Regions from separate parts of the Streptomyces sp. NPDC020875 genome, predicted to be linked through region 3. Evidence: riboswitches for the same ligand, from Rfam matches in the RefSeq annotation. Region 3 holds a riboswitch; each other region holds the start of a gene.
What was found. A riboswitch is a leader RNA that binds a small molecule or an ion and turns the genes downstream of it on or off. The one in region 3 is predicted to bind cyclic di-AMP.

Region 1: it holds a riboswitch for cyclic di-AMP, as region 3 does, so the genes downstream of both, AB0G74_RS21115 (C40 family peptidase) here and AB0G74_RS04375 (transglycosylase family protein) in region 3, are expected to answer to the same signal.
Region 2: it holds a riboswitch for cyclic di-AMP, as region 3 does, so the genes downstream of both, AB0G74_RS31045 (M23 family metallopeptidase) here and AB0G74_RS04375 (transglycosylase family protein) in region 3, are expected to answer to the same signal.

Annotation. Positions count from the first base shown of each region.
Region 1 covers NZ_JBFADP010000036.1:69-9,299, reverse strand. The annotation lists gene AB0G74_RS21150 (hypothetical protein) at 1-261, opposite strand, end outside; gene AB0G74_RS21145 (class I SAM-dependent methyltransferase) at 323-1,054, opposite strand; gene bioD (dethiobiotin synthase) at 1,501-2,253, opposite strand; gene AB0G74_RS21135 (adenosylmethionine--8-amino-7-oxononanoate transaminase) at 2,262-3,560, opposite strand; gene bioB (biotin synthase BioB) at 3,553-4,851, opposite strand; gene AB0G74_RS21125 (8-amino-7-oxononanoate synthase) at 5,080-6,270, shown strand; gene AB0G74_RS21120 (ATP-binding protein) at 6,529-7,023, shown strand; gene AB0G74_RS21115 (C40 family peptidase) at 7,133-7,612, opposite strand; cyclic di-AMP (ydaO/yuaA leader) riboswitch at 7,616-7,777, opposite strand; gene AB0G74_RS21110 (hypothetical protein) at 8,126-8,446, opposite strand; gene AB0G74_RS21105 (ATP-dependent Clp protease proteolytic subunit) at 8,443-9,078, opposite strand.
Region 2 covers NZ_JBFADP010000075.1:21,219-30,879, reverse strand. The annotation lists gene AB0G74_RS31075 (hypothetical protein) at 1-249, shown strand, start outside; gene AB0G74_RS31070 (YciI family protein) at 505-918, shown strand; gene AB0G74_RS31065 (DUF6596 domain-containing protein) at 1,204-2,544, shown strand; gene AB0G74_RS31060 (MerR family transcriptional regulator) at 2,591-3,337, shown strand; tRNA gene AB0G74_RS31055 (tRNA-Met) at 3,545-3,618, shown strand; gene AB0G74_RS31050 (PP2C family protein-serine/threonine phosphatase) at 3,799-4,968, shown strand; cyclic di-AMP (ydaO/yuaA leader) riboswitch at 5,431-5,577, shown strand; gene AB0G74_RS31045 (M23 family metallopeptidase) at 5,589-6,584, shown strand; gene AB0G74_RS31040 (PrsW family intramembrane metalloprotease) at 6,757-8,064, opposite strand; gene trmB (tRNA (guanosine(46)-N7)-methyltransferase TrmB) at 8,559-9,437, opposite strand; gene lhgO (L-2-hydroxyglutarate oxidase) at 9,533-9,661, opposite strand, start outside.
Region 3 covers NZ_JBFADP010000005.1:41,469-51,129, reverse strand. The annotation lists gene AB0G74_RS04390 (DUF501 domain-containing protein) at 1-481, opposite strand, end outside; gene AB0G74_RS04385 (septum formation initiator family protein) at 544-1,026, opposite strand; gene eno (phosphopyruvate hydratase) at 1,183-2,463, opposite strand; gene AB0G74_RS04375 (transglycosylase family protein) at 2,910-3,638, opposite strand; cyclic di-AMP (ydaO/yuaA leader) riboswitch at 3,642-3,821, opposite strand; gene AB0G74_RS04370 (transglycosylase family protein) at 4,110-5,105, opposite strand; gene AB0G74_RS04365 (cytochrome P450) at 5,266-6,540, opposite strand; gene AB0G74_RS04360 (nucleoside triphosphate pyrophosphohydrolase) at 7,036-8,016, opposite strand; gene AB0G74_RS04355 (SurA N-terminal domain-containing protein) at 8,473-9,120, opposite strand; gene AB0G74_RS04350 (GtrA family protein) at 9,287-9,661, opposite strand, start outside.

The sequences.
Region 1 (9,231 bases), on a different contig from region 3:
GTCCAGATCCACCCGGAACGGCGGCTCGTCGGCCGGCCGGACGTTCCGCCGGACCCGCTCCCGCTCCATGGAGGTACTGACGGCCCGGGCCGTCGGATCCGACTCCTGGAGGAAGTCGGCGCCGATGGACGAGAGCGTCTTCGTTCTCCGCCAGTAGATCCAGTGGCGAGCCTCCATCCACAGCAGCACCCGGTCCGCGAGCAGGGCGGCCGAGCCCGCGGCGGCCAGTCCGCCGGTCGTCCACAGCACGGTGGTCAGCACATCCGCCCAACGGACGGGCCCCGTACCGGGGTTCCCCGTTCCGCCGTCCGGACGGGAACGGTCAGCCGGGCGTCCCCGGCTCCCCGCCGGGAGCGGCGCCCCGGCCCTCCGGGCCCGGAGCCGGGAACGGACGCCGGGCCACCCCCAGCACACACGCGGACGTCGGCAGCCGCTCGCCGCCCTCGGGCACCGTCAGCCGGCGGTACGCGCCCAGGTCGAACCCCGCCTCGTCCAGCGCCGCCAGGGTGTCCCGCGAGGTGTGGCAACCTCCGAAGAGCCGGGGCCACACCGTCGCGTCCAGGGCCCGCTGCACCCGGACCATCCCCCGGGACGAGGCCGGTCCGTGCTCGAAGAACCTCAGCTCACCGCCGGGCCGCAGGACCCGGTGCAGCTCCGCGAGGGCGCGCGGGACGCTCCGTACGGAGCAGAGCACCAGCGACACCACGGCGGCGTCGAACGCCTCCGACTTCACCGGCAGCGCCTCCGCCGTCCCCGGCACCACGTCGACCGGTACACCGGCCCGCCGCGCCGCCTCCAGCGCCAGCCCCCGCAGGACCGGCTCCGGCTCGATCGCCACGACCTCCGAGACGGCCCGCGGGTAGTGCGCGAAGTTCAGACCGTTGCCCGCACCGATCTCGATCACCCGGCCGGAGAGCCCGGCGAGCAGTTCACGACGGTGGTCCACGATCCCGGCCCGGGTGTCGAGCCGGGTACTGAGGCGGGCGTAGAACCGGGAGAAGACGGGGTGGTGCACGCCGTCCCGGGACGGCGCGGACGTTCGGCGCACGGTCATCGCGGGCCTCCTCGGCGGGCGGGCGCGTCAGCCCCCATTCTCCTCCGGTTCCGGTACGGGACACCACCACGGGTCGCCCCGCGCCGGTTCGGGGCGCCGGGTCACGGCCCGGCGCCGCCCGGGCCGGGTCGTCGAAATCGCGCCCGGCCCGTGGCGCCCGGCACGCGCGTTCTCCCCCGTAGCCCTTCGGGCACGGTGAGGTCCTCCCGGGGCGGAGCCCAGAGGGCGTGCCCCCCCGGCGTTGTCGGGATGTCCCGAGTACGTCCCGTACGAGGGAAACCGCCCCCCCTGGCTCCGCCGGGGGACCCCACCGCCATCGCGACCGTACGCACCGGACGCCGCGGGCCCCGCCCTTCGGGCGGACGGCGCCATTTCGACGACACGGCCTACGGACCGGAACCGCCGCGGGACCCGCCCCTGGGCGGCCGGGGCCGCCGCCCTGCGGCCTATTCCGCGGCCGTGAAGGCCACGTCGAGGCCCGCGGTGAAGGCCGCCGCGTCCCACACCCCGCCCAGTTCCGGGGCCAGCCACCGGGCCGCGCGGTCCCGGAACACCTCGGGCGGGAGCGTGCCCGCCCCCTCGGGCACCGCGCCCAGCAGCGGCGCGTCCGCGACCACGGGGAGATCGGTCAGATTGCACCGTGCCGCCAGATCGGGGTCGTCCGGCCAGCTGCCCACGACGACCCCCAGCGGCTCGACCCCGCGGGCCCGCAGCGCCTCCGCCGTGAGCGCGACACCGTTGAGGGTGCCGAGCCCGGCGGGTGCCACGATCAGTACCGGCGCGGCCAGCAGTACGGCGACGTCTGCCAGGGTGCCGCCGTCCGGGTCGAACCGGACGAGCAGCCCGCCCGCGCCCTCCACGAGTACCAGTTCGTGTTCGACCGCCGCCTTCGCGACCGCGTCCGCGGCGTCCCGGGGCCGTACGGCCACCGCTCCCGCCCGCCGGGCGGCTGTCGCCGGAGCCAGCGGCTCCGGATAGCGCGCCAGTTCGACGCCGCGCACCGGGCCCGCCAGCCGCGCCACCTCGGCCACATCACCGGGCTCACCGGGCCCGACTCCGGTCTGGGCCGGTTTCACCACCGCCACGCTCCGCCCGCGCGCCCGCGCGAGCGCCGCGATCGCGGCCGTGACCACGGTCTTCCCGATCTCGGTGCCCGTCCCGGAGACCACCACGACCGCCGGGTCCGTACCGTTCCGCATCGCGCCCCTCATCCCGCCGTCGCCGCCGCCACGACCGCCTCGCACAGGGTGCCGAGGTCCTCGTCGTCCATCACGAACGGCGGCATCACATAGACCAGATCGTTGAACGGCCGCAGCCAGACACCGGCGCGCACCGCCGCCGCCGTGGCCGCCGCCATGTCCACCGGGTGGTCGAGCTGGACCACCCCGATCGCGCCGAGTACCCGGACGTCGGCCACCCCCGGCAGCTCCGCCGCGGGTGCCAGCCCCTCCCGCAGCGCGCCCTCGATCCGCTTGACCTCGAACGCCCAGTCCTGGTCCAGCAGCAGCCCGATCGAGGCGTACGCGATCGACGCCGCCAGCGGGTTGGCCATGAACGTGGGGCCGTGCGCCAGGACCGGGAACTCGCCCCGGGAGATCCCGTCGGCGATCCGCGGCGTGCAGAGCGTCGCCGCCATCGAGACGTAGCCGCCGGTCAGCGCCTTGCCCAGACACATCACATCGGGACAGACCCCGGCGTGCTCCGCCGCGAACAGGGTGCCCGTACGGCCGAATCCGGTCGCTATCTCGTCGAAGACCAGCAGGACGCCGTGCTCGTCGCACGCCTCCCGCAGTACCCGCAGATAGGCCGGGGAGTGGAACCGCATGCCGCCCGCGTTCTGCACCACCGGCTCCACGACGACCGCGGCCACCTCGTCGGCGTGCTCGGCCACCATCTCCCGCAGATGGTCCGCGTACGACGCGTCGTAGTCGTCGAAACCGGACGGCGGCGCGTCGGCGAACAACTGCTCGGGCAGCACCCCGGACCAGAGCCGGTGCATCCCGCCGCCGGGGTCGCAGACCGACATCGGCTGCCAGGTGTCGCCGTGATAGCCGCCGCGCCAGGTCAGCAGCCGCCGCTTCGCGGGCCGCCCGGCCGAACGCCAGTACTGGAGGCACATCTTCACCGCGACCTCGACGGAGACCGATCCCGAGTCGCTGAGAAAGACATGGCGCAGCGGCTCGGGGGTGATCTCCACCAGCCGGGTCGCGAGCCGAACGGCGGGCTCGTGGGTGAGCCCGCCGAACATCACATGGCTCATCCGGTCCAGCTGGCCGCGCGCGGCCTCGTTGAGGACGGGGTGGTTGTAGCCGTGCAGCGCCGACCACCAGGACGCCATGCCGTCGATCAGCTCACGGCGGCCGTGTACGGGCTCCGCGAGCCGCAGCCGTACGCCGGACGCGGAGGAGACGACGAGCGGGTCGGTCCGGCCGGGCATCGGGGCGTACGGATGCCAGACATGGGCCCGGTCGAGCGCCAGCAGTTCCGGGACCGGCAGCTCAGGCATTGGGGGCCACCTCGGTGCCCGCGCCCCGGCGGCGTACCGCCACCAGATCGGGGCGCGGCCGTGATCCGGCGCCGGGCGCGTCCGCCTCCGTACCGTCTCCGGCACCCCCGGCATCCCCGGCCCGCTCGGTGCCTCCGGTGTCCGCGGTCACGTCGGCTTCGGCGGACGGGCCGCAGACCGAGCCGCATCCGGCCGCCCCGCCGCAGCCACCGGCCGCCTCGCCGGTAGCGGCGGCGTCGGCCCCGGACGGCGCATGGGCGTGGGACCCGCCGCAGCCCCCGGCGGCGGCCCGGTGCGGCGGCAGTGTCGTCGTCCCGGCGCCCTCCACCTCGAACCCCGCGTCGGCGATCATCTCCAGATCGGCCCGGCCCGCCTGCCCCTCACTCGTCAAGTAGTCGCCGAGGAAGACGGAGTTGGCGAGATGGAGCGCGAGCGGCTGAAGGGTGCGCAGATGGATCTCCCGGCCCGCGGCGAGCCGTACCTCCACATCGGGGCAGACGAACCGGACCATCGCCAGGATCCGCAGACAGCGCTGCGGCGACAGATGCCACTCCTTCGCCAGCGGGGTGCCCTCGAAGGGGATCAGGAAGTTCACCGGAACGGAGTCCGGATCCAGCTCCCGCAGGGCGAAGACCACATCGACCAGGTCCTCGTCCGTCTCACCCATCCCGGCGATCAGCCCGGAGCAGGGCGAGAGCCCGGCCGTCCGCGCCCGCCCGACGGTCTCCACCCGGTCCGCGTAGGTGTGGGTGGTGGTGATGTCCGCGTAGGTCGCCTCGGAGGTGTTCAGATTGTGGTTGTACGCGTCGGCGCCAGCCGCCCGCAGCCGCTCCGCCTGCCCGTCGGAGAGCAGCCCGAGACAGGCGCAGACCTCGACGTCCTCGTTCCGTTCCTTGATCGTCTCGATGGTGCGGGAGACCCGCTCCACATCGCGGTCGGTCGGACCCCGGCCGCTCGCCACCAGACAGACCCGCTTGGCGCCGCCCGCGACCCCGGCGGCGGCCGCTTCGGACGCCTCCTCCGGCTTGAGCCAGGTGTACTTGAGGATGCCCGCGGTCGACCCCAGCCGCTGCGAGCAGTACGAGCAGTCCTCGGGACAGAGCCCCGACTTCAGATTGACGAGATAGTTGAGTTTCACCCGCCGCCCGAACCACTGGCGGCGCACCCGGCCCGCCGCGGCCACCACATCGAGTACGTCGTCGTCGGAGGTCGCCAGAACCGCCAGCGCCTCGTCCCGGGTCGGCGGCTCGCGCCGCAGCCCCTTCTCCACCAGCCTGTCGAGAAGCTCCATGGCGCCGATCCTGGCGTACCGGACTCCCCCCGGGAAAGTCGGAATCTCACAACAGACCGCCGACGAAGTGTGTGTATGACCACATGTGGAGCCGGGGCGCACCCGGTTAGCCTCTGTGAGCTGCCTACAAAACGAACTGGTCGACGGCGGACGCCGGAGCGGCGCCCGCGCGGCGGCCACGACCGCCCGGCGGCGGAACCCACGGGAACGAGCGGGGGAGCGCGACAGATGCCCGATGACCCCTTCGGCTGGCTCGACGACGAGTCCGCGCGCCGGGAGCGCGCCGGGCTGGTCCGCGCGCTCCGGCCGCGCACCGCCGACCCGGAGACGCTCGATCTCGCGGGCAACGACTATCTGGGCCTCACCCGGCACCCCGAGGTGGTGGCCGCCGCCGCTGCCGCCGCGCACCGCTGGGGCGCGGGCGCCACCGGCTCGCGGCTGGTCACCGGAAGCACCACCGCGCACGCCGCCCTGGAACGCGAACTCGCCGCGTTCTGCGGCTTCGAGGCCGCCCTCGTACTGGCCTCCGGCTACGCCGCCAATCTGGCCGCCGTCACGGCGCTCGGCGGACCGGGGTCCCTGATCGTCTCGGACGCCGCCAACCACGCCTCGATCGTCGACGGCTGCCGGCTCGCCAGGGCCGAGACCGAGATCGCCGCCCACGGCGACCCCGCGGCCGTACGGAAGATCCTCGACGCCCGCCCCCGGTACCGGGCGCTGGTCGTCACGGACGCGGTCTTCTCAGTCGACGGCGACGCGGCACCGCTGGCCGAACTCGCCGCGATCACCGCCGAACGCGGTGCGGCGCTCCTGGTGGACGACGCGCACGGGCTCGGCGTCCTCGGGCCCGGCGGGCGCGGTACGCCGTACGCCGCCGGGATCGCCGGAAACCCGGGCGTGGTGGCGACCGTGACCCTCTCCAAGTCCCTCGGCAGCCAGGGCGGCGCGGTACTCGGCCCGGCCCGGGTCATCGCCCATCTGGTCAACACCGCGCGGACGTTCATCTTCGACACCGGACTCGCCCCGGCGGCCGTGGGCGCGGCCCGGGCGTCGCTGCGGCTGCTGGCACGGGAACCGGGCCGCGCCGACCGGGTCCGCGCGGTCGCCGCCGAACTGTACGCCCGGCTCACCGGGGCGGGGCTGACCGCCGCGCGCCCCGACGCGGCGGTGGTGTCGGTACGGGCACCCTCGCCCGAGGCCGCCGTCCGCTGGGCCGCCGACTGCCGGACGGCGGGGCTCCAGGTGGGGTGCTTCCGGCCCCCGTCGGTTCCGGACGGGGTCTCCCGGCTCCGGCTGACCGCCCGGGCCGATCTCACGGACGAGCAGATCGCCGCGGCGGTCGCCACCGTGATCGGCACCGCGCCGCCCGAGGCCCTGCCTCCGGGCCGGACACCCGTCCGCCCGGCTCCGGAGCGCTGAACGGCGCACCGAGGCCGGACATTTGCGTATGGGTATGGCTAAAAACGGTCTTGCGTGGCAGAGTTCACCGCTTCGGGCGACAGTTGTCCACAGATCTTGGCGGATCGTGCCTGCGGCGGCAGGATGAGGGCAGTCCGACGCTCGGTGCCCCGCCGAAGCCGTCCGAGCGGCCCCGCCCCGGGCCGCCGGGAGCCGGGAGACCGGGACGTCGGAGGCGCGGCCGAGGCACGGCCGCGGCTGGGAAGGGACGGCGTCGCCATGGCGGATCTGCTGGAGAGTTCGATCACTCTGCCGAGCGACCCCGGGTCGGTGTCCGTGGCGCGCGGACATGTCACCGAAGTCGTCGCCGAGTGGGGGCTGCCGCCCGGTGGGGACATGGCCGACACCATCCGGCTGATCGTCTCCGAACTGACGACCAACGCCGTCCAGCACACCTTCGGCCAGTCGCCCACCTTCACCGTCGATCTGCTGCTGGAGCGCGACGAGGAGCTGAGGATCGGGGTGACGGACAGCCATCCCCGCCGGCCGCAGCGGCTGCCCGCCGCGGTCCGGCAGGACAACGGGCGGGGGATGGTCATCGTCCGCAGCCTCACCGCGCACAGCGGCGGCCGGCTGACGGTCACACCGACGCCGGACGGCGGCAAGACCGTCTGGGTCGCCCTGCCGTGGGCCCCGACGGCCCGGGACGGCGCCGACCGGAACCAGAGCCGGAACCAGGGCCGGGACCGGGGCCGCGGGCCCGGTGAGCCGTAGGCACCGGCGCTCCGCCGCCCGGGCGGCGCCGGGGCACCCAGGACGCGCGGCGGCCCCGGAGGAGGATCCCCCCCCCGGGGCCACTACGCGGCTCAGCTCCGCCGGAGCGTCACTTGACGCGCCCGTACGACACGCTCTTGGTCCAGATCTTGTCCAGCTTCACCCAGGAACCCCGCTTGGGCGAGTGCCAGATCTTCCCCTTCCCGGCATATATCCCGACGTGGTAGACCCCGCCGCTGCCGTGGAAGAAGACCAGGTCTCCGGCCTGGCGCGACTTCACCGAGATCTTGCGGGTCTTGTTGTACTGCTGCTGCGCGGTCCGCGGGAGCTTCTTCCCTGCCTGCTTGTACGAGTAGACCGTCAGCCCCGAGCAGTCGAAGCGGGACGGGCCCGCCGCGCCGTACTTGTACGGTGCCCCCTTCTTGGACGCGGCGACCTTCAGAGCCTTGCCCGCGTGCGCCGTGGCGGCGGCCTGCGCCTCCGGCGTACCGCCCGGTACGACCATCGAGGCACCGAGCGCCGCGATCGTCAGGGCGGACACGGTGCCCGCCCGGCCGAGCAGGGACGGGACGTTCATCTGCGCACTCATGCGCAACCCTTCGTCAGCCGCCTGTGAAGGATGACCTGTCGGGTTCGGGCGGACGAAGGTGCCCGGCCGCTGGCGCGGCTTCACCCCTAGGGACTTCCGGATCGATCGCTCCGGCCGTCCCGTACTGCCTGGGTCCTCCACTCCTGCCGAATGCACTTCTGTCGACCAGTCATCCGGGACAGCGGCAGGACTCGGCGTCCGCCCGGACCGCCCCGCCGAGGTGACGGGGGCTTGTCGTCCCACGGATCTTGACCCATCAAGTGCCGGATTTCGAAGCCAAAACGGCGATATGTGAGTTTCGCCACGAATGCGCCGTTCGTATGAATCGGGCCGGCGCGGCGCGCCTCCGTGGACACCCGAAGGGTCGCTCACCAGGCCGGGGATAGGACTTTCCGTTAGCGGGATCGTCGGCCCGGCGCAACTCGACCGTAGTCGTTACCCGCGGTTCGACTCCACCGATCGAGGGAGGAGTTATCCCACTCGAACGGCGGTTGACGGACGGCCGACGGGGCGTCAGTGCGACGGCGACTTCGGGATCGTGACCCGGAATGTCCGCCTTTCGCCGTCGAGTACGCGCAAAGCCTGCGCGAGAGTCGCGGTATGCAGCTCGCTCTCGCCCCGGCGATGCATCAGCGTCAGGGCGTCCCGGAGCTCGATCGCCCGCGCCACCAGCGCCTGAGCGGCCCGCAGGGCGCCGTACGTATGTTCCGAACGGGCCGGATTGATCCGGCCCACCAGATCGGCGACGGCGAGATAGGCATCGAGCAACTCCCCCTCGGCACGGGTGAGCGCGGGCAGCGGCGGAAGCTCGGGACGGGGTACGGCAGGGGTCATCGCGAGCCGCCGGGCCCAGAGCTCTTCCGGCTGCCGATCACCTGGTCCACCAGGCCGTACTCCTTCGCGCCCGCCGCGTCCAGGAAGAGATCGCGCTCCAGATCGGCCGCCACCCCCCGCTCCGTCCGGCCGGTGTGCCGGGCCAGCACCTCCGTCGCCACGGCCCGTTGGCGCAGCAACTCCCGCGCCTCGATCTCCAGATCGGACGGCATCCCCCGCATCGGCTCGTCGAGGGCGGGCTGCCGGAGCACGATCCGCGCCCCCGGCAGCGCCATCCGCTTCCCCGGCGCCCCGGCCGCGAGCAACAGGGCTGCCGCCGCGGCGACCTGGCCGATACAGGTCGTCTCCACATCGCAGGTGATCACCTGCATCGTGTCGTAGACCGCCAGCGCCGCACTGAGCGAGCCGCCGGGGGAGTTGAGGTAGAGGGCGATGTCCCGGTCCGGGTCGGCGTGTTCGAGATGGAGGAACTGGGCGATCGCGTCATTGGCCGCCGTGTCGTCCACCGGGGTGCCGATGAAGATGATCCGCTCCTCCAGCAGCTTGCTGTACGGATCCATGGTCCGGACGCCCCGACTGGTCCGCTCGGTGAGCTGGGGAAGGACATAGCGGGCGGCGGGACGGCTGGTCATGGCGTACCTCGTTCCTCGGGGCCTGTCGTCTGTAAAAAATGTACAGGACGTACAGTTCGTCAGGAGGTGTCGACCGGGAATCCCCGAACGAATCCCCTGGTCGGAGCGGAGATTTCGCCCTCGGCGAGCGGCGGCGGCCGACCCGGTTCGCGT
Region 2 (9,661 bases), on a different contig from region 3:
ACGCAGCGCATCCTCACCGCCGTCGCCCTCGCCGCCGGTGCCTCCGCCCTGTCCGTTTCCGCCGCTTCGGCGAACGGACACGCCGCGGGCGCCCCCGCTCCGGAAGGGGTGCAGTCCCTGACCGACGGGGTGGCGTCCCTCCAGGGCGGCATCAACGAGCTGAACCAGCTCAACCAGCTGATGGAGGTGCCCAACCACCTCGCCCCGCTGATCGACCCGGTCGCGCAGGTCGCGGGCGCGATCCAGTAGTCCGGACGGCTGCGGTCCCGGCCCGTTCCGTACGGCCCGCGGACCCCCGGCCCACCCCTCGCCGGCCGTCCGGAGAGAATCCCGGAAAAAAATTCCGGAGAATCTCGCCGAGCGGTGTCGAGAACCCGTCATCGGCTCCGACGTCCCCTGTGAAAGCCGCCCACGAGGGCGGTGGCCCCGGGAGACCCCGGCGGCCGAGGGAACCGAACGAGTCCGGACAGCTCCGGACGAAGCCGGACGAACGAGGAGTGGACCATGAAGTACCTGGTACAGATTCAGGGCACCCAGGCCGCGTACGACGCCATGGCGGGCAAGCCCTCCCCGGGCAACCCGGCGTGGAGCGAGGCCGACATCGCCGCGATGTTCGCGCACATGGGCGCCATCAACGACGATCTCGCCGAGACCGGTGAACTGGTCGACGGCAACGGACTGGCCGAGCCCGCCCGCACCCGTTACGTCCTGTCGGGTCCGGGCGGCAAGCCGGTCATCACCGACGGGCCGTACAGCGAGACCAAGGAAGTCCTCGCCGGGTACTGGGTGCTGGACTGCGCCAGTCTCGACCGGGTGACCGAGATCGCCGCCCGGGTCGTCGCGTGTCCGATCCCCGAGGGCTCCACGCCCTCGCCGATCATCATCCAGCCCATCCAGGAGGCGCCGCCGGAGTCCTGACCCCGGACGCCACACCCGGACCCACACCCGGACCGGAGCAGGCCGGGAGCCCGGGGCGGCGGGGACACCGATGAACTCCGGTGTCCGCCGAGCCCCGGGCCGGTGGTCTGCGAGAGACCACGGGCCGGTGACGCCGCCGGGGATCCCGGGCCGTGCCCGCCGTACGGCCGCATCCGGGCCCCGTGCCCGAGCCCCTGTACGGCCCCCACGCCCCCGGCCCCGTACGGCCCCCGCCCGGCGGTCCGCCTCGCACCGCTTCGGCGGACCCGTGATACGTACTGCGGCATGAGCCGTAGCCGTACGAACCCCGATACCGAGGCCGAGGCCGATACCGCGACCGATGCCCCCGCCGACGGCGGCACGGGCGGCACAGGCGGTGGAGTCAGCGGAGTCGGCGTAGTCGTAGTCGTAGTCGAAGAGTTGCTGCGGCTGCACGCGCCGCAGGTCCTCGGCGCGCTCGTCCGCCGCTACGGGCACTTCGACCAGGCCGAGGACTCCGTCCAGGAGGCCCTGATCGCCGCCGCCCGCCAGTGGCCCGCCGAAGGCGTCCCCGCCAACCCCCGGGGCTGGCTCATCAGGGTCGCTGCCCGCCGCCTCGTCGATCTGCTCCGCGCCGACGAGGCGCGCCGCCGCCGGGAGGAGACCGCCGCGAACCTCGCGCCCCGCGACGACCACACCGCCCCCGCGCCCGGTGAGGACCGCGCCCCCTCCGACGACGACACCCTCACCCTGCTCTTCCTCTGCTGCCATCCCGGGCTGGCGCCCGCCGCGCAGATCGCCCTCACCCTGCGGGCCGTCGGCGGGCTGACCACCGCCGAGATCGCCCGCGCCCATCTGGTGCCCGAGGCGACGATGGCCCAGCGGATCAGCCGGGCGAAGCAGAAGGTGCGGGGCGTGCCGTTCGTCCCGCCCGGCCCCGGTGACCGCGACAAGCGGCTCGCCGTCGTACTCGAAGTGCTGTATCTGATCTTCAACGAGGGGTACACGGCCTCGTCCGGCGACCGGCTCCACCGCGCCGACCTGGCCCGGGAGGCGATCCGGCTGACCCGCCGGGTCCGGCTGCTGCTGCCCCGCGAGGGCGCCGTCACCGGACTGCTGGCGCTGATGCTGCTCACCGAGGCGCGCGGCCCGGCCCGCAGCGGCCCGGACGGCGAGCTGATCCCGCTGGACGAGCAGGACCGGACGCGCTGGGACCGTACCGCCATCGCCGAGGGCACGGCCCTGGTCGAGGAGGCGCTGGGCCAGGGCCCGGCCGGGGTCTACCAGCTCCAGGCCGCCGTCGCCGCCCTGCACGACGAGGCCGGGCGGCCCGAGGAGACCGACTGGCCGCAGATCCTCGCCCTGTACGACCTGCTGGTCGCGATCGCCCCCGAACCCATGGCCGAGCTGGGGCGGACCGTCGCCGTCGCCCGGGTCCGCGGACCCGAGGCCGGGCTCGCGGAGGCCGACCGGCTGGCGGACCGGCTGCCGGGCCACCACCGGCTCGACGCCGTCCGGGCCCATCTGCTGGAGGAGGCCGGACGGCCGGCCGAGGCCAGGGCGGCGTACGAACGGGCCGCCGAGGCCACCCTCAGCGGGCCGGAGGCCGACTACCTCCGCCGCCGGGCCGCCCGAATCGTCGGCTGATGCCGGGCTTGACCTTTACGTAACGTCAACTTCTACCGTTCAGGTCATGGAGTGGTCGATCCAGGAGGTCGCCCGGCGCGCCGGGACGACCAGCCGCACCCTGCGGCACTACGCGGACATCGGACTGCTGGAGCCCCGCCGGATCGGGTCGAACGGCTACCGCTACTACGGCCCGGACGAGCTGATCAGCCTCCAGCGGATCCTGCTCCTGCGCGAGCTGGGGCTCGGGCTGCCCGCGATCGCCGGGGTCCTGGCGGGGCAGCGCGATCCGGCCGCCGCGCTCCGGGCCCATCTGGAGCTGCTGGAGCTGGAGCGGGACCGGCTCGCCCGCCGGATCGCCTCGGTGCGGACGACTCTGCTGAAGACCGAACGAGGGGAAGAAGTGATGGCCGAGGACGTGCTCGACGGCTTCGACGACAAGCGGTACGAGAAGGAGGTCACCGAACGCTGGGGCGCCGACGCCTGGCGCGACGGCCGGCGGTGGTGGTCGGCGCTCGGCGAGGACGAGCGGCGGGCCCGGCTGCTGGAGCACGAGACGATCGCCCGGCACTACGGGCGGGCCCGGCGGGAGGGCGCGGAGCCCGGCGACGAGCGGGCGCAGGAGATCACCGGGCGGATGTACGCCTGGCAGTCGGCGGTCCGGCCCCCGTCGAGGAGCCACTTCGCCGGGCTCGGCGAGATGTTCGCGACGGACCCGAGGTTCGGGAAGAACTACGACAAGTACGGGGAGGGGACGGCCGTCTTCGTCCGGGACGCGATGCGGATCTACGCGGACCGGAATCTCACCGACTGAGGCGGGCGCGGGGACCGGGGGGCCTGGGGCCCGGGGCCCAGGCCCCGGGGCCCGGGGAGGCTTGGGGGACCGGCGGGATCCACGGCGCCGGAGCGCCGATCCCGCCGGTCCGGGGCGGGATCGGCGGGATTTTTGAAACCGATGGGGCCGCGGGGGCGGAAATGGTCGTCGGCGGTGCTCCGGATGGCGTAGAGTTGGGTTCACCGACGCGGGGTGGAGCAGCTCGGTAGCTCGCTGGGCTCATAACCCAGAGGTCGCAGGTTCAAATCCTGTCCCCGCTACTGAAGACACGGCCCGGTGTTCCGTAACAGGAACACCGGGCCGTTGTCGTACCCGGCCGCACCGCCCCGGGGTTCCGTACGCCGTCCCGTACGCCGTTCCGCGCGCCGTCCCCCGTCCGGCCCTCCGCGGGTCGCCCTCCGCCCGTCCCGCCGGGACGCTGAGGGGGGAGGAGAACATCCGTGGCGGAGGAAGAACAACCGAACCTGTCCGGTGGCGCCCGGCGACTCGCCCGGATGCTGCCGTCGCTGATGATCATCGCGGGTGTGGTCTTCGACCTCGCGACCCCGTCGAAGTTCACCGCGGCCCCGATGTTCACGGCCGCCCCGCTGCTCGCCGCGCCCTTCTTCTCCTTCTCCGTCACCCTGGCGACCGGGATCTTCGCCGTACTGACCGAGCTGATCCTCGACTTCTACAACAGCCTGCTCGACGAGACCCAGGCGTATACCGAGCTGACCACCGTGATCACCGTCTCGGCGCTGGCCCTCTTCATCAACCGGGTCATCACCCGGAGCCAGGAGCAGCTCGCCTCCGCCCGGGTGATCGCCGAGACCGCGCAGCGCGCCGTGCTGCCCACCCCCGCCGAGGAGATCGGCGGGCTGCGGGTCGCCGCCCGGTACGAGGCAGCCCTCGCCGACGCCTTCATCGGCGGCGACCTCTTCGCCGTCCAGGAGACCCGGCACGGGGTGCGGCTGGTGGTGGGCGACGTCCGGGGCAAGGGCCTGGGCGCGGTGGAGGCCGTGGCCGTGCTGATCGGCGCCTTCCGCGAGGCGGCCGAACGGGAGCCGACGCTGGAGGAGGTCGCCGACCGGCTGGAACAGGCCCTGGTCCGGGAGGGGCTGCGCAGGGGCGGCGACACCGAGGAGAACACGGCCCACTTCGAGGGCTTCGCGACCGCCGTGATCGCGGAGATCCCCTACGGGGCCGGGATCGTACGGCTGCTCAACCGGGGGCACCCCGATCCGCTGCTGCTGCGGGGCGACGGCCGGGCCCGGTTCCTGCCGCCGGACGACGCGGCCCTGCCACTGGGCATGCGGGAGCTGGGGGAGTGGCCGGGGCGGACCGAGACGCATCCGATGCCGGACGGCTCGACCCTGCTGCTCTACACCGACGGACTCTCCGAGGCGCGGAACCCGGCGGGGGCCTTCTACGACCCTGGGGAGCGGCTCGGGGGCCGGGTGTTCCCGGGGCCGGGCGAGCTGCTGGACGCGCTCGTCGACGACGTACGGCGGCACACGGGCGGCGGATCCACGGACGACATGGCGCTGCTCGCGGTCACCGGGACCCCGGCCGCCGCCGGCGCGGCTCCCGACCCCGCGGACGACGACCGGCCTCCGGGGCGCGGCGGCTGACCAACGGTGAGCCCGGTAGCCGGATCGCGGAGGGCGGCGAACGGCGTGCGGAGGGCGGTGGCCGGATCCCGTACGGCGGCTTCCGGCCCGGTGGCCGAAGCCCGGCGAACGGTCCGTCCGGCGCCGGAACAGACGGCGCTCCGGGCTCTTGGATAAAGACTTGACCAACCCTTCGCCGGGCCTCGGTGCCTATGTGCCATTGCACGGCCCGTTTTTCTACCGAGAGTAATTGAGTCGTCGCTCTGCATATATCGATTGACGGTCCATCAGCGGCCGTGGGCGTGCCGACGGGGCGTCAGGTGCCCGTTTCGCGAGTCGGCTCGCCCGATTTGGCGAGCTTCTGTCCCGGTTGATCCACCGGGTGGGTTTAACGATCATCAGGAACAGCTTGGAAAACATTCCCGGTGTCTATTAACGTTCGATAACGCAGCGCGGTCGTCCCAGCCGCCGTCAGGGCGGCTCCGTGCTCACGCGCCGAATCCCGTAAGGGAACCGGGGAACCACTTCTTGGGGTGAATCGGGTGCCTCCGCAGCCTGCGGAGTCACGCGTAGGAGACCTTCCTGCTCCGAACCCGTCAGCTAACCCGGTAGGCGAGAAGGAAGGAAAGGAGTACGCCTCAGTGGCGTCCAACACCCCTGCCCCGCAAGCCCCCGCCGGGCCCGGGTATTCCCACTCCGGCTTCCGTGAGGACGGCGGTCCCGAGCGTTCCACCGACGAGTGGAACCCCAGCGCCGAGACGATCGGCGCCAGCCGCGGCAAGCACCGCGTACTGCGGCAGCAGCGCCGGGCCTTCGCCCGCAGCTCCACCGTCCTCGGTGTCGGTGTCATCGCCGCCGTCGGCGCGGGCGGCATCGCCACCGCGCAGGACAAGGCCCCGATCACCATCTCCCTGCCCGACGGGCTCGGCGGCGACGACGAGGGCCCCGCCCCGGTCGGCCTCGCCACCATGGGAGCCCCCGGTGCCCAGGCAGAGGAGGCCGACGCGGCCGCCGGTGACGCCCTGCGCTCCCGGATCCTCCAGCAGGCCGAGCAGCAGCAGGCCACCGCCGACGCGGAGCGCCGCGCCGCCGCCGAGAAGGCCGCCGCCGAACAGGCCGCCGAGGACGCGAAGCAGGCCGCCACCGACGCCAAGAAGAAGGCGGACGAGGCGAAGAAGAAGGCCGCCGAGGAAGCCAAGAAGAAGGCGGAGGCCGAGCGGCTCGCCAAGCTGGCGAAGAGCTACTCCGCTCCCACCTCCAACTACCGGATCACCTCGACCTACGGCCAGTCCGGCTCGATGTGGTCCTCCGGCCAGCACACCGGTGTCGACTTCGCCGCCTCGGCGGGCACCCCGACCAAGGCCGTCGGCGCGGGCACCATCAAGTCCGCCGGCATGGCGGGCGCGTACGGCCTGCAGACCATCCTGGAGCTGAACGACGGCACCGAGGTGATGTACGCCCACCAGTCGTCGATCACCGTCAGCGTCGGCCAGAAGGTCGCCGCGGGCGACATGATCGGCCGGGTCGGCGCCACCGGCAATGTCACCGGCGACCACCTCCACATGGAGGTCAGGACGCCCGGCGGCTCGGTGATCGACCCCCTGGCCTGGCTGCGCAGCAAGGGCGTGCCCGTCTAGGCACACCCCCGCGGCCTCGCGACTTCTCGTGGACCACCGGCAGTTCCGACGCATCACCCCCCGACGTCGGAGCTGCCGGTTCCGCATGTCCGGGGCCGGTTTCGGGCCGGCTGCCGTACGGCTCGCATTGGGCTGCTGCGGGACGCCGTACGAGTCACATGAGTCGTACTAGTCAGACGCGATACGGGTTGTACCCCTCGTAGTCGCGGTACGGCGGCGGCACCCGCACCGCGCCCGCCGCCCGGGCGCCGTAGGTGAGCGCCGGTCCGGCCACCGCCTTCCGGTTCCACATGTGGTGCAGCAACTCCTGCTCCCGCGCCACGAAGTCGGGGTCGGCGGCCCCGCGCGACGCCCGGTCGCGCAGAAAGGCCAGTGACGTCGCGAACCGTACGTACTCCGACACCGCGTGCGCGGCGGTCGGCCCCCCGGCCCGGCGGGCGAAGGACCGGGCCTCGGACCTGGCCCGCATCGAGGACAGCGCGGCGGGTTCGGCGGGCGCCAGCCAGCCCGCCGCGGCATACGGCGGCAGCGCGACCGAGATCGTCCGCAGCTCCCGCTGCCGGGACCAGATCGTCAGCCAGGTCAGCAGCGCGAAGGCCGGGACCATGAACATCCCGTAGACCAGGTAGAAGCCGAACGGGCCGAGGTAGGACGCCGAACCGTTCCAGAGCGCGTGCATCGCCATCGACAGCAGCAGCCCCAGCACGGGCAGGGCGAACCGGCGCAGCCGCTGCCGTCGCGCGGCCATCGCCGCGAAGCCCAGCCCGAGACCGGCGAGCACGGTGAAGAGGGGATGCGCGAACGGCGACATGACGACCCGTACGAAGAACGTCGCCGCCGCCGACGCGATACCCGAGCCGCCCGCCGACTGCTCCTCGTCGAAGGCTGTGCCGAGATAGAGGATGTTCTCGGTGAAGGCGAAACCGGTCGCGGTGAAACCGGCGAACACCACACCGTCGACCAGACCGGTGAAGTGCCGCCGCCGGAAGAAGAAGAGCAGGAAGAGCGCGGCGGCCTTGGCGGTCTCCTCGACCACCGGGGCGACCAGGGTCGCGCCCAGATTGTCGGCGCTCGTCGGATCCGCGGTGGCGGTGGCGATCCACTGGATCGCGAAGGTGTTGGCCAGGATCGAGACCAGTGCCGCGCCGAACGCGCCCCAGGCGAAGGCGAAGGCGAGGTTCCGCCAGGGCCGGGGCTCGACCCGGCCCAGCCAGCGGAAGGCCGTCAGCAGGAGCGGTACGGGCAGGGTGGCGAGACCGAGGCCGACCAGGAAGCCCTGGGAACCGGTCTGCTCCCGGACTATCGCCAGGATCACCAGCGCGCACAGGGCCAGCAGCAGGATCAGGATCCCGGCCCGGATCGCCTTGCTGCGCCAGATCCGGGCGACCCGCGGCTTGTAGCGCCAGCGGGAGCGCTCCGGCATGGCGTCGAAGACCGGCCGGGCGTCGTACGCGGGCACGGCGGGTCCGCCGGGGCCCATCGGACCGGTGGCGCCGGTGGTGCTGGTATCGCTGGTGGTGCTGGATGTGCCGACGGGCCCGGTGGTGTCGGTGATACCGGTGGTGTCGGTGGCGGGATTCGGCCGGTGGTGGGGGTGGGACCGGGGCGGGATGGGCGCGCCGTCCGGTGGTACGGGCCGGGGCCCGCGCACCCCGGTGCGTTCCGGATCGGGTGGGTGCGCCCCGGCCTCAAGGGGCGAGGGACGCGGTACGGGACGGGATGCGGACGGCTCGGACACCCGTCGACATTAACGATCCCCGGTGACAACCGGCGACGGGGCGGTGTGATCCCTGGCCGGTTCACGCGATATGCCACCGCGAATCGCCCCGGTCGCGGCCTTTTGAAGGGCCTCGGCGCCGGACACCTCCGCTCGTACTCCTCCGCCCGGACCGGTCCCGGTCCATGCCGGGTGCCGCTGCCGCAGGGGACGATCCGGGTCCGGGGCGCTCGGGTCCGTACCGCCGGGGCGTGCGGTCAGACCCGGCGGAAGAGGAGGTCCCGGACGACGTGGCCCTTGTCCAGCCCCTGTCCCTCGAACCGGGTACGGGGCCGGAAGCCGGGCCTCGGCGCGAAGCCGCCGTCCTCGGCGGTGTTCTCGAAATCGGGGTGCGCGGAGAGCACCTCCAGCATCTGTTCCGCGTACGGCTCCCAGTCCGTCGCGCAGTGCAGTACGGCCCCGGGCTTCAGGACCCGCGCGGCCAGCGTCAGGAACTCGGGCTGGATCAGCCGCCGCTTGTGGTGCCGCTTCTTCGGCCACGGGTCGGGGAAGTACACCCGCATCCCGTCGAGCGCGGCGGGCGCCAGCTGCTCCCGCAGCAGGATGATCGCGTCACCGTTGGCCACCCGGACGTTGGTCAGCCCGTTCCGCTCGGCGAGACCGAGGAGATTGCCCTGCCCGGGGGTGTGGACGTCCACGGCCAGGATGCCGGTCCCGGGGTCGGCGGCGGCCATCCGCGCGGTCGCCTCGCCCATCCCGAAGCCGATCTCCAGGACGACGGGCAGCCCGTCGAACATCGCGCCGAGATCGAGTACCTCCCGGCCGTCGATGTCGAGGCCCCAGACCGGCCAGAGCCGGCGCAGCGCGTCGCCCTGCCCGGTGGTCACCCGGCTCCGCCGGGGCTGGAAGCTCCGGATCCGGCGCTCGTGGTGCGATCCGGCGGGATCGGCGGCGGGGCCGCCCGGGAACCTCGGCTCGTCACGGCGCCGCCGCGCCCCGGCCCCGGCGGAACCGTCCGTCGCGGTCGGCGCGGCCTCCGCGGACGAAGGGGTGTGCTCGGCGTCCGAGGGCTCGGCGGGTGTGAGCCGCTCGGGGCCTTCGGGGGTCTCGGGGGTGTGGGGGCGCGATGTCGACACAATGAGCCAATTCTACGGCGCCCCGCCCACCCCCCGGCCCGCCTGCCCACGGCCCGGCCCGCCCGCCGCGCCCCGGCGGAGCGCGAGCGGTGCGGCTACAGCATCGCCCTGACCCGGCGGGCCACCTCGCGGCCGATCGGGAGGGACGCCGTCGCCGCCGGGGACGGCGCGTTCACCACATGGACCGCCTGACGGCTCTCCCGGATCAGGAAATCGTCGACGAG
Region 3 (9,661 bases):
ACTCGGGCAGCATCGCGATCGTCTCGTCGCCGAGCGGGTTGACCCCGGGCCCGGCGGCCAGCGAGTGGCCGACCAGGACGTGCAGGCACTTCACCCGGTCCGGCATGCCACCGGCGCTGGGGAAGTTCTTCAGCTCCTCGATGGCGTCGCGGCGGGCGATGTAGTCCTCGTGCGCGGCCCGGTAGGCGGCGGCCAGCTCGGGGTCGGCCGCCAGCCGCTCCGACATCTCCTTCATCACGCCGTTCGCCTCCAGCGTGCCGATCGCGGAGGCGGCGCGCGGGCAGGTCAGGTAGTAGAGCGTGGGGAAGGGGGTGCCGTCGGGCAGCCGGGGCGCGGTCTCGACCACGTCCGGCAGTCCGCAGGGACAGCGGTGGGCGATCGCGCGCAGCCCGCGCGGCGGCCGTCCGAGCTGCTCCTCGAAGGCCGCGATGTCCGCGTCCGTGGGGGCGGTGTGCTCGGTGGTGGGAGGAGGGGTTTCCATGCCTGCCTTGGGTCCGGATGGTGCGTACGGGTACTGCGCGGGGAGGGGTCGTACGGGGCGTGTCACTCGCGGTCCGCGGTGTCGACGCCCTCCCAGACGTTGGAGTACCAGGGCCGGTCGCCCGAGCCCTGGTCGGTGCGGCGCCGCTCGGCCGCCTCGGGGTCGATCATGGTGTAGCCGGTCTCGCCGGGCTCCACGTAGTGCAGGTGCTCCCGGGCCAGCCGGCGGATGTACATATCGTCCCGCAGCCGGGCCTTCTCGTCGCGCAGCCGTTCGACCTGCTGTTCGGCCTCGGCGCGCCGGTCCCGCTGTTCGGAGATCTCGCCGCGCTGGGAGACGTACTGCCGCATCGGGTAGGCGAGGGCGACCACGAGGGAGCAGACGATCAGGGCGAGGAAGGCGGCCCGGCCGGTGAGCCGGGAGCGGCGGGCCTGCCGCTTGTGCTGGGAGCGGTAGACCCGGGCGGCGGTCTGCTCCCCGAGCAGCCGCAGCCTGGTCGCGGTGGAGAACCGGTCACCGCCGGTCCGGGCGCTCTTCCGGGCCATTCCGTCCGCCTCCCCTGCTCGGTGCCGACACGCGTACGTCCCCGGACACGGTACGGGACCGCGGCCGGGGACGTGGCGCACGACGGGGCTTGCCGGGGTGCCGGTCAGCCCTCGGGAGGCGTCGGCCGTCGACTGTCGGCATCGGCCTCCCGGGTGTCAGCCCTTGAAGCGGGGGAACGCGCTGCGGCCCGCGTAGACGGCCGCGTCGTCCAGGATCTCCTCGATCCGGAGGAGCTGGTTGTACTTGGCGACGCGCTCGGAGCGGGCCGGGGCGCCGGTCTTGATCTGGCCGCAGTTGGTGGCGACGGCCAGGTCGGCGATGGTGACGTCCTCGGTCTCGCCGGAGCGGTGCGACATCATGCACTTGAAGCCGTTGCGCTGGGCCAGCTCGACCGCGTCCAGGGTCTCGGTGAGGGACCCGATCTGGTTGACCTTGACCAGCAGGGCGTTGGCCGAGTTCTCCTCGATGCCGCGGGCCAGCCGCTCGGGGTTGGTGACGAACAGGTCGTCGCCGACGAGCTGCACCTTGGTGCCGAGCTTCGCGGTGATGGTGTTCCAGCCGTCCCAGTCGTCCTCGAACAGCGGGTCCTCGATGGAGACCAGCGGGTACGCCTCGACCAGCTCGGCGTAGTACTCGGTCATCTCGGCGGCGGTCCGGGACTTGCCCTCGAACTCGTAGACGCCGTCCTTGTAGAACTCGGAGGCGGCGACGTCCAGGGCCAGCGCGATGTCGCGGCCGGGGGTGTAACCGGCCTCCTTGATGGCTTCCAGGATGAGGTCGAGCGCCTCGCGGTTGGAGCCGAGGTTCGGCGCGAAGCCGCCCTCGTCGCCGAGGCCGGTGGAGAGGCCGCGGCCCTTCAGCACCTTCTTGAGGGTGTGGTAGACCTCGGTGCCCCAGCGCAGGGCCTCGGAGAAGGACTCGGCGCCGATCGGCGCGATCATGAACTCCTGGATGTCGACATTGGAGTCCGCGTGGGATCCGCCGTTGAGGATGTTCATCATCGGGACGGGCAGCAGGTGCGCGTTCGGGCCGCCGAGGTAGCGGAAGAGCGGCAGGTCCGACGCCTCGGAGGCGGCGTGCGCCACGGCGAGGGAGACACCGAGGATGGCGTTGGCGCCGAGGGAGCCCTTGTTGTCGGTGGCGTCCAGGTCGAACATGGCCTGGTCGATCAGGCGCTGCTCGGTGGCGTCGTAGCCGACCAGCTCGGGGCCGATCTGCTCGATGACGGCCAGAACGGCCTTCTCGACACCCTTGCCCAGGTAGCGGTTGGGGTCCCCGTCGCGGAGCTCAATGGCCTCGAAGGCGCCCGTGGAGGCACCGGAGGGCACGGCAGCACGGCCGGTGCTGCCGTCGTCGAGGCCCACCTCGACCTCGACCGTGGGGTTGCCCCGGGAGTCGAGGATTTCCCGGGCTACGACGACGTCGATGGACGGCACGAGCATCTCCTTCTGGGATGTGACGCGTGGGATGCGGGTTTGTTTCGGCCCTTGCGGTCACGAGCCTAACCGGACGGGGGGCGCCGTCCCGCCGGTGCCCGCCCCCTGGGACGAAAAAGAGTACGAAGAATCGCGGTGACCGGCGAAGGCCGCGCCACTACCCGCCGGTAACGGCTCTCACCTGCGCTCTCGCCCGCTCAGACGGGTGTACGGAGGCATCGGCGGCGGGGCCGTACGGGGCCGTGGGGCGGGTTCGGCGCGGGGGTGATCCGGGGGCGATACGGGGAACCCCGGACCGGCGCGTACGGGGGAGTCGCGCCGGCCCGGGGCGGTGGCCGTCTCCGGGCCGGGGCCGTGATAGGACCCGGCGCGAGGACGGCCGGGGGGACGGACCCGTGGGGGGTGGGCCGCCGCGGGGACGGCGGCGGCCCGGGGCCCGTCGGGGGTCAGCTCAGGTGGAGCAGCTGGCCCGGGAAGATCACGTCGGCGTCGTCGACGATGTCCTCGTTCAGCTCGAAGAGCTTCTGCCAGCCGCCCGTGACCTGCTCGGCCTCGGCGATCTTGCTCAGCGTGTCGCCGGCCTTGACCTCGTAGGTGCCGTCGCCCTTCAGGAAGCCCTTGGCGGGACCCTGGGACTTCTTCGGCGCCTGCTTCTGGGCCGGGGCCTCGGCGCGCTCGGAGCGGGTGGTCGGGGCCTCGGCCCGCTTCTGCTCCTTCGGCGCGGCCTTGGGCGCGGCCTGCTTCTTGGGCTGCTCCTGCTTCGGCTGGGCGGGGGCCTGCTCGGCCGCGCCGCCGCCGTACGGGGCGTTGGAGAGGCCGACACCACAGCTCGGCCAGGCGCCCTTGCCCTGGCCCGCGAGGACCTTCTCGGCGATCTCGATCTGCTGGGCCTTGGAGGCCAGGTGCGCGTTGGACGCGTACTTGGTGCCACCGAAGGCGGCCCACGTCGACGGGGAGAACTGGAGTCCGCCGTAGTAGCCGTTGCCGGTGTTGATGGACCAGTTGCCGCCGGACTCGCACTGGGCGACCTTGTCCCACTCGGCGGCGGTGGCGGCGGAGGCGGAGGTGGCGCCCATCAGCGGGGCGGCGATGGCGGCACCGGTGATCCCGGCGAAGGCGGCGAACTTGGCGGCCTTGGACGGACGGCGGTGCTTGCCCTTGGTGGCGAACAGCATGGCGGATCTCCTCACCGACGCCTACGAGGTGAGCTGTCGGGTTCGAGCGCAGTGAGTTGCCCGGCCGGACGACCCTCGGGTCGTACGGCTTCACCCCTAGCCGGGGTCCGCCGTCCTCGCGGACGGCGGACGGGACCGGCACAAACCTGGGTCCCCCGCTCCTGCCTTCGGCGCTGTCGCGACGACTGTTCCCCCCGACCGACGGCAGGATTCGGCGTGACGGTCAGTGGTGCCCGCTTTGGCGAGCGGTCCAGACCGTAGCCACAGCCGTCCCGGTTCTTCAAAGACGGAACATCATGGGCAAATCACCCATCCCGCCCCTCCGGTAACTTGCGTTTCCGCAGGTGACGCGCGGAATCGGCAATTCCGGAAGGGCCGGGACGACGACCTGGGCAAAGAGACTCATGTCTCACTTACGCGAAACCGGACATTTAATGACGAATCACTACGTCAATTTCGCCGGGGCGCACGCTACTTCGGCTGAAGATCAAGGCTCTGGCCAGGCAGGATGAGGTCGGGATCAGCACCGACCACCTTCTGGTTGGCCTCGTAGAGCGCCGGCCAGCCGCCGGGGACGTCCTTCGCCTCCGCGATGGCCCAGAGATTGTCGCCGGTGCGCACCGTGTAAGTACCGGACGCCGGGGCGGTTTCGCCCGCGGTGTCCTTACTGTCCTTCGCGGTGGTCCCGTTCGCGGGGTCCGTGGCACCGGATCCGCCCGCGCTTCCCGGGTCGCCCTGGTTCCGGGCGTCGGCCCGGCCCGGGGTGTCGCCGCGGGACGTCCGGTCGGGGCCGGACATCCGGGACGGGTCGATGGCGTCCACGGCGGCGTCCGGGGCGGTCGCGTCGGTACGGGCTCCCGCACCGGCGTCCGTACCCGCGTCGGCACCTCCGGCACCGGCCTTCGGGGCGCCGCCGCCCGCCGTGCCCGGCTCCGTCGCGGGCGTACCGCGGTGCTTGCCGGTCCCGGGCGCCTCGGCGGACTTGCCGGGCGTCTCCTTCTTCTGGCCCGCGTCCGCCCCGGGCGTCGCCGCACCGGTGTCCCGGCCGCCCGCGTCACGCGGCTCGGCCGGGGCGGTCTCCTTGGCCGCGTCCGCGGCGCGCTTCGCCGCCGGGCCGCTCGGCACCGGATCGGCGCCCGGGTCGACGCCGGTCGAGGCACCCGCCCCGAGCCCGGCGTTGGACCCGCACGACGGCCACGCCTTGACGCCCTGGGCCGCGAGCACCTTCTCGGCCACGGCTATCTGCTGGGAGCGGCTCGCCAGATCGGGCCGGTCGGCGAACTGCGCACCGCCGAAGGCGTCCCAGGTCTCCTGGGAGAACTGAAGACCGCCGTAGTAGCCGTTGCCCGTATTGGCGCTCCACTGCCCGGCGCTCTCGCACTCCGCGACCCTGTCCCAGACCGCGGAGTCCGCGGCGGACGCCGAGGTCGCGCCGAGGAGCGGGATCGCGATCGCGGACCCCGTCACCCCCGCTGCGACGACCAGGGCCGGGGCCTGTCGAGGACGGCGATGTCGACCATTCCCGGAGAGCATGCGCTGAGCCTTTCCGCTGAGGGCTGGAACGGGGGTGAACGTAGCCGCACTCGAACGTCTGTCACAAGTCGATGCAGCGGAGATCACGCGAACATCACATTCTTGATGGTCCGTCAGTAACAACCGGATCGAACTCCACCGGAAGGGTGCGCAGTCCACGCATGATCAGGCCGCCGCGCCACCGCAAATCGCCATGATCCACCGCCAGTCGCAGGTCGGGAAGGCGCGTCAGAAGCGTCGCGATCGCGGTCCTGCCCTCCAGCCGGGCGAGCGGCGCGCCGAGACAGTAATGGATGCCGTGCCCGTATCCGAGGTGCTGATTGTCACGCCGCGCCAGATCCAGAACATCCGGCCCGTCGAACCGCTCCGGGTCCCGGTCCGCCGCCGCCAGCACCACCAGAACCGGGTCGCCCTCGGCCACCCGTACGCCCCCGATCGTCAGCTCCTCGGTGGCGTACCGCCAGGTCGCCATCTCCACCGGGCCGTCGTACCGCAGCAGCTCCTCGATCCCCGTCTCCAGCAGCGCCGTCTCACCCGCCGCCAGCGACTCCTGGAGCCGGGCCCGCTGCTCCGGATGGCACATCAGGGCGTAAAGGCCGTTGCCCACCAGATTGATGGTCGTCTCGAACCCCGCGAAGAGAAGTACGAAACACATCGCGACGACCTCGTTCTCGGTGAGGTGCTCACCGTGGTCGCTGGCCCGGATCAGCCCCGAGATCAGATCGTCCGCGTCCTCCGCGCCCAGATTCTCCCGCTTGCGGTGGATCAGCTCCGCCAGATAGCCCCGGATCCGCTTCACCGCCCGCGCCACCCCGCCGCGCGGCCCGCCGCCGTGACGGATCATCATCCCCGCCCAGTCCCGCAGATCGTCCTGATCCTCGGCGGGCACCCCCAGCAGATCGCAGATCGCGTAAATAGGGAGCGGAAAGGCGAACTCATGGATCAGATCGGCGCTCCCCCGCTCCGCGAACCCGTCGATCAGCCGGTCGGTCAGCTCCCGCACCCGGGGCTCGAAGGCCGCGACCCGGCGCGGCGTGAACGCCTTCGCCACCAGCCGGCGCAGCCGGGTGTGGTCCGGCGGATCGATATTCAGCAGATGCGTCATCAGACCGGCGCTCCGCTCACCCGGGATCCCGGTCTTCCCCCGGGCGTGGGCGGGCTCGTCGTGATGCGCCGGATTCTTCGACAGCCGCGGATCGGCGAGCGCGAGCCGGGCATCCGCGTACCGGGTCACGAGCCAGGCCTCGACCCCGCTCGGGAGCGTCGTCCGCCGGACGGGCGCGTGCTCCCGGAGCCAGGCGTAGGCGGGGTACGGATCGGTGGCGAACTCCCAGCTGAACAGCTCGGGCGGGTCGGAAGGCGTGCGCATACCGGGACGGTATCCCCCACGGGGTCGCCTCCCGCTCGGGGCTCTGGGGTTTGCCGCGGGAGCGGCGGCCTGATGCTGTCGGGCGACCGCGGCCCGCCTGTGGCTTGTCGCGCAGTTCCGCCCCCTACGCCTTCGGCAATGGGGGGACCCCCAGCGCCTCGGCTCTCCTCAGCACCGCCGAAACTCCCGGGCCGCGCCCGGCAGCCTGATGCAGTTCGCGGCCTGCGGACCGTGACTGGTTTGTCGCGCAGTTCCCCGCGCCCCTAAATGCTCTCCAGCTCCCCGCTCCCGAAAAGGGAGGCACCCGTCTCGCTGCGAGGACGGTGAGAGAGGCAACCCAGGGGCGCGGGGAACTGCGCGACAAGCCACGACGGTGGGGCGGACCGTCGACAACATCAGGACGCCGGGCGCGGCCCGGGTAGTAGGCGGCAACCCGGAGAGTCAAGGCTCTGGGGGCAGAGCTGCGCGGCACCCCCGGGCAAGGCTCCCGGGGCGTCAGGCGCTCGGGGTGGGGGGCTCCGAGGCGCGGATCGTGTCGTAGTAGGCGCGCGCCGCGGACCGGAGGGCCGCCTCCGGGTCGATCCCCTCCGCGTCCGCCGCGACCGCGAGCGCCAGCAGTTCGTACCCCACACCCCGGCCCGTCGGCAGTGCCACGTCGAGCCCGCCGCTGCGGACCCGGGACGCCAGCTTGGCCGCGAGCGCGAGACCCGGCTGTCCGAGCGGTACGCCGTCGGTCACCGAGCCGCGCCGCTTCTCCTCCGCCTTGGTCCGGAGCCAGATCTTCCGGACGTCCTCCGGGGTCTCCGCCCGCTCGTCCCCGAAGACGTGCGGATGCCGGTGGATCAGCTTCTCCACGATGGTCGCGGCGACGTCGTCGACGGAGAACGGCTCCTCGGGGTCCTCCTCGGCGATCCGGGCGTGGAAGACGACCTGGAGGAGTACGTCGCCCAGTTCCTCCCGCAGTTCCTCGCGGTCGCCCCGCTCGATCGCCTCGACCAGTTCGTACGCCTCCTCGATGGCGTACTTGGCGAGGTCCTTGTGCGTCGGCACCGACGACCAGGGGCACTCCTCGCGGATCCGGTCCATGATCTGGACGAGATCGAGCATCCGGGCGCCGGGGAGGTCGTACGAGCCGGGCAGCAGCTCCAGGTCCGGTACGGAGGTCCGGCCGGACCCGGCGAGCCGGGCGAGCCCGTCGGTCAGCGCCCGGTCGCCCTCGCCGCCGACGAGCACGGCGACGGTCACGCCCTTCGCGCCTTCGGCGCCCTCGGCGCAGGCGGCCACGAGGGCGTGCGCGTCGGGCACGGCGATCTCCACCTCGATCCCGGCCTCGCGCAGATACGGCAGCTGAGGGTGCGCGGGGTCCCCGCACCACACCCGGTCGGCACCCCGGAGCACACTCCAGGCCCCCCAGGAGAGCAGCCCGGGGGCGACGCGGTGGCTGGTGGTGACGAGCACGATACGACTGTTGTCCACCACGGGAACGCTACCCGCTGTGGGCTGTCGCCGACGTATCGCCCGACGCGCCTCGGCCCTCGGGTGAGGCCCACAACCCGGGTCCGGCCCGGCGTCCTGATGTTGTCGGCGGCCTGCGGAGCGCCTGTGGCTTGTCTCACAGTTCCCCGAGCCCCTAAATGCTCTCCCTGGCAGCGGCCCTGAAAAGTGGGGACCCGCCTCTCGACGAGGGCGGTCAGCAGGGCAACCAGGGGCGCGGGGAACTGCGCGACCAGCCACGACGGTGGCGCGGACCGCGAACAGCATCAGGCCCCCGGGCGAGACCCGGGTTGTGGACCTCACCCGGAGGGCCAAGGCGCTGGGGGTCCCCCCATTGCCGAAGGCATAGGGGGCGGAACTGCGCGAACAGCCACGGACCGGCCGCGGTCGCCCGACGACATCAGGCCGCTGCTCCCGCGGCGCACCCCGGGGGGACTCCTACGCGCCGGTCTCCTCAGCGGAAGGCGACTTCGTGAGTTGGGAGATCCACGGCGCCCGGTACTCGCCCAGTTCCAGTTTCTGGTTGTCCCAGGTGCCGTATCGCGGGTTGACGTCGATGTCGAGGGACTTCGCCGCCGCGGTGAAGGTCTGGTTGAGGCGCTGCTGGCCGTCGGGGGTGTTGGCCGCGCCGATGGACTCGGCGAGCTTGCCGATGAGGATCTCGCGTTCGACGACGGAGTCGAGGCCGTCGGGGGCGACGCCCCGCTGCTGGAGGAAGGTCGCGGCGAGGGCCTGTTCGCCGCCGGCCTGTTCGACGTAGGCGGCGCGGCGCTCCTGGAGTTCCTTGCGGGTGACGGTGACGCCCGCGTCGTCCGCGGCCTTCTCGACCACCTTGTCGACGATCATGTCGAAGAGCTTGGCCCGGCCGAGCTGGCCGGTCTCCTTGATCATCTGCTCGCCCTGCGGCGCCTTCGCCTGGGCGTCGCGGACGTCGGCGACCTCGGCCTGGAGGGTGGACACCTCGATCCGTTCACCGCCGACGACGGCGGCGGCGCCGGGGTGGGCGTCGTTGCCGCACGCGGCGAGCAGCGGTACGGCGGCGATGGCGGCGGAGACGAGGATCGCGGTGCGACGGCGGCGGTGCAAGGGAGCCTCCTGACGAGGTTTGTGCGACGAGTCACAAAGTCCTGCGGGGACTGATGGTAGGCAGTCGACGGGGCGGGGGCCACCACTTCACCGCGACTGTTTTGGACCAACGAGGCGCCTGGTGCCGTAGATACGTATGAGACGTACGGGAACGGCGGCCGTCGCCTCAGCGGCGCACCGGCTCCCGGGCCGCCGCGTCCCGCCCCCGGCCCTCGCCCCGGCCCGGGCCCTTCGTGCCGCCGTCCCGCTCCCCCGGCTCGGGCCTGAGCATGATCGTCCGGGAGACCACGAACGTCACCGGGATCGCCGCGCCCGCCGAGATCAGCGGCGCGTACCGGTCGTCCACTCCGGCCACCCCGACCAGCAGATAGACCCCGGCCGTGGTGATCACGAAGTTGGCGGCGTTGGTCAGCGGGAAGAGCAGGAACTTCCGCCAGGTGGGCCGGGTGCGGTAGGTGAAGTAGGAGGTGAGGAAGAAGGAGCCGATCATGCTGAGGACGAAGGCCAGCACATGCGCGGCGACGTACGGCAGCCGGTTCAG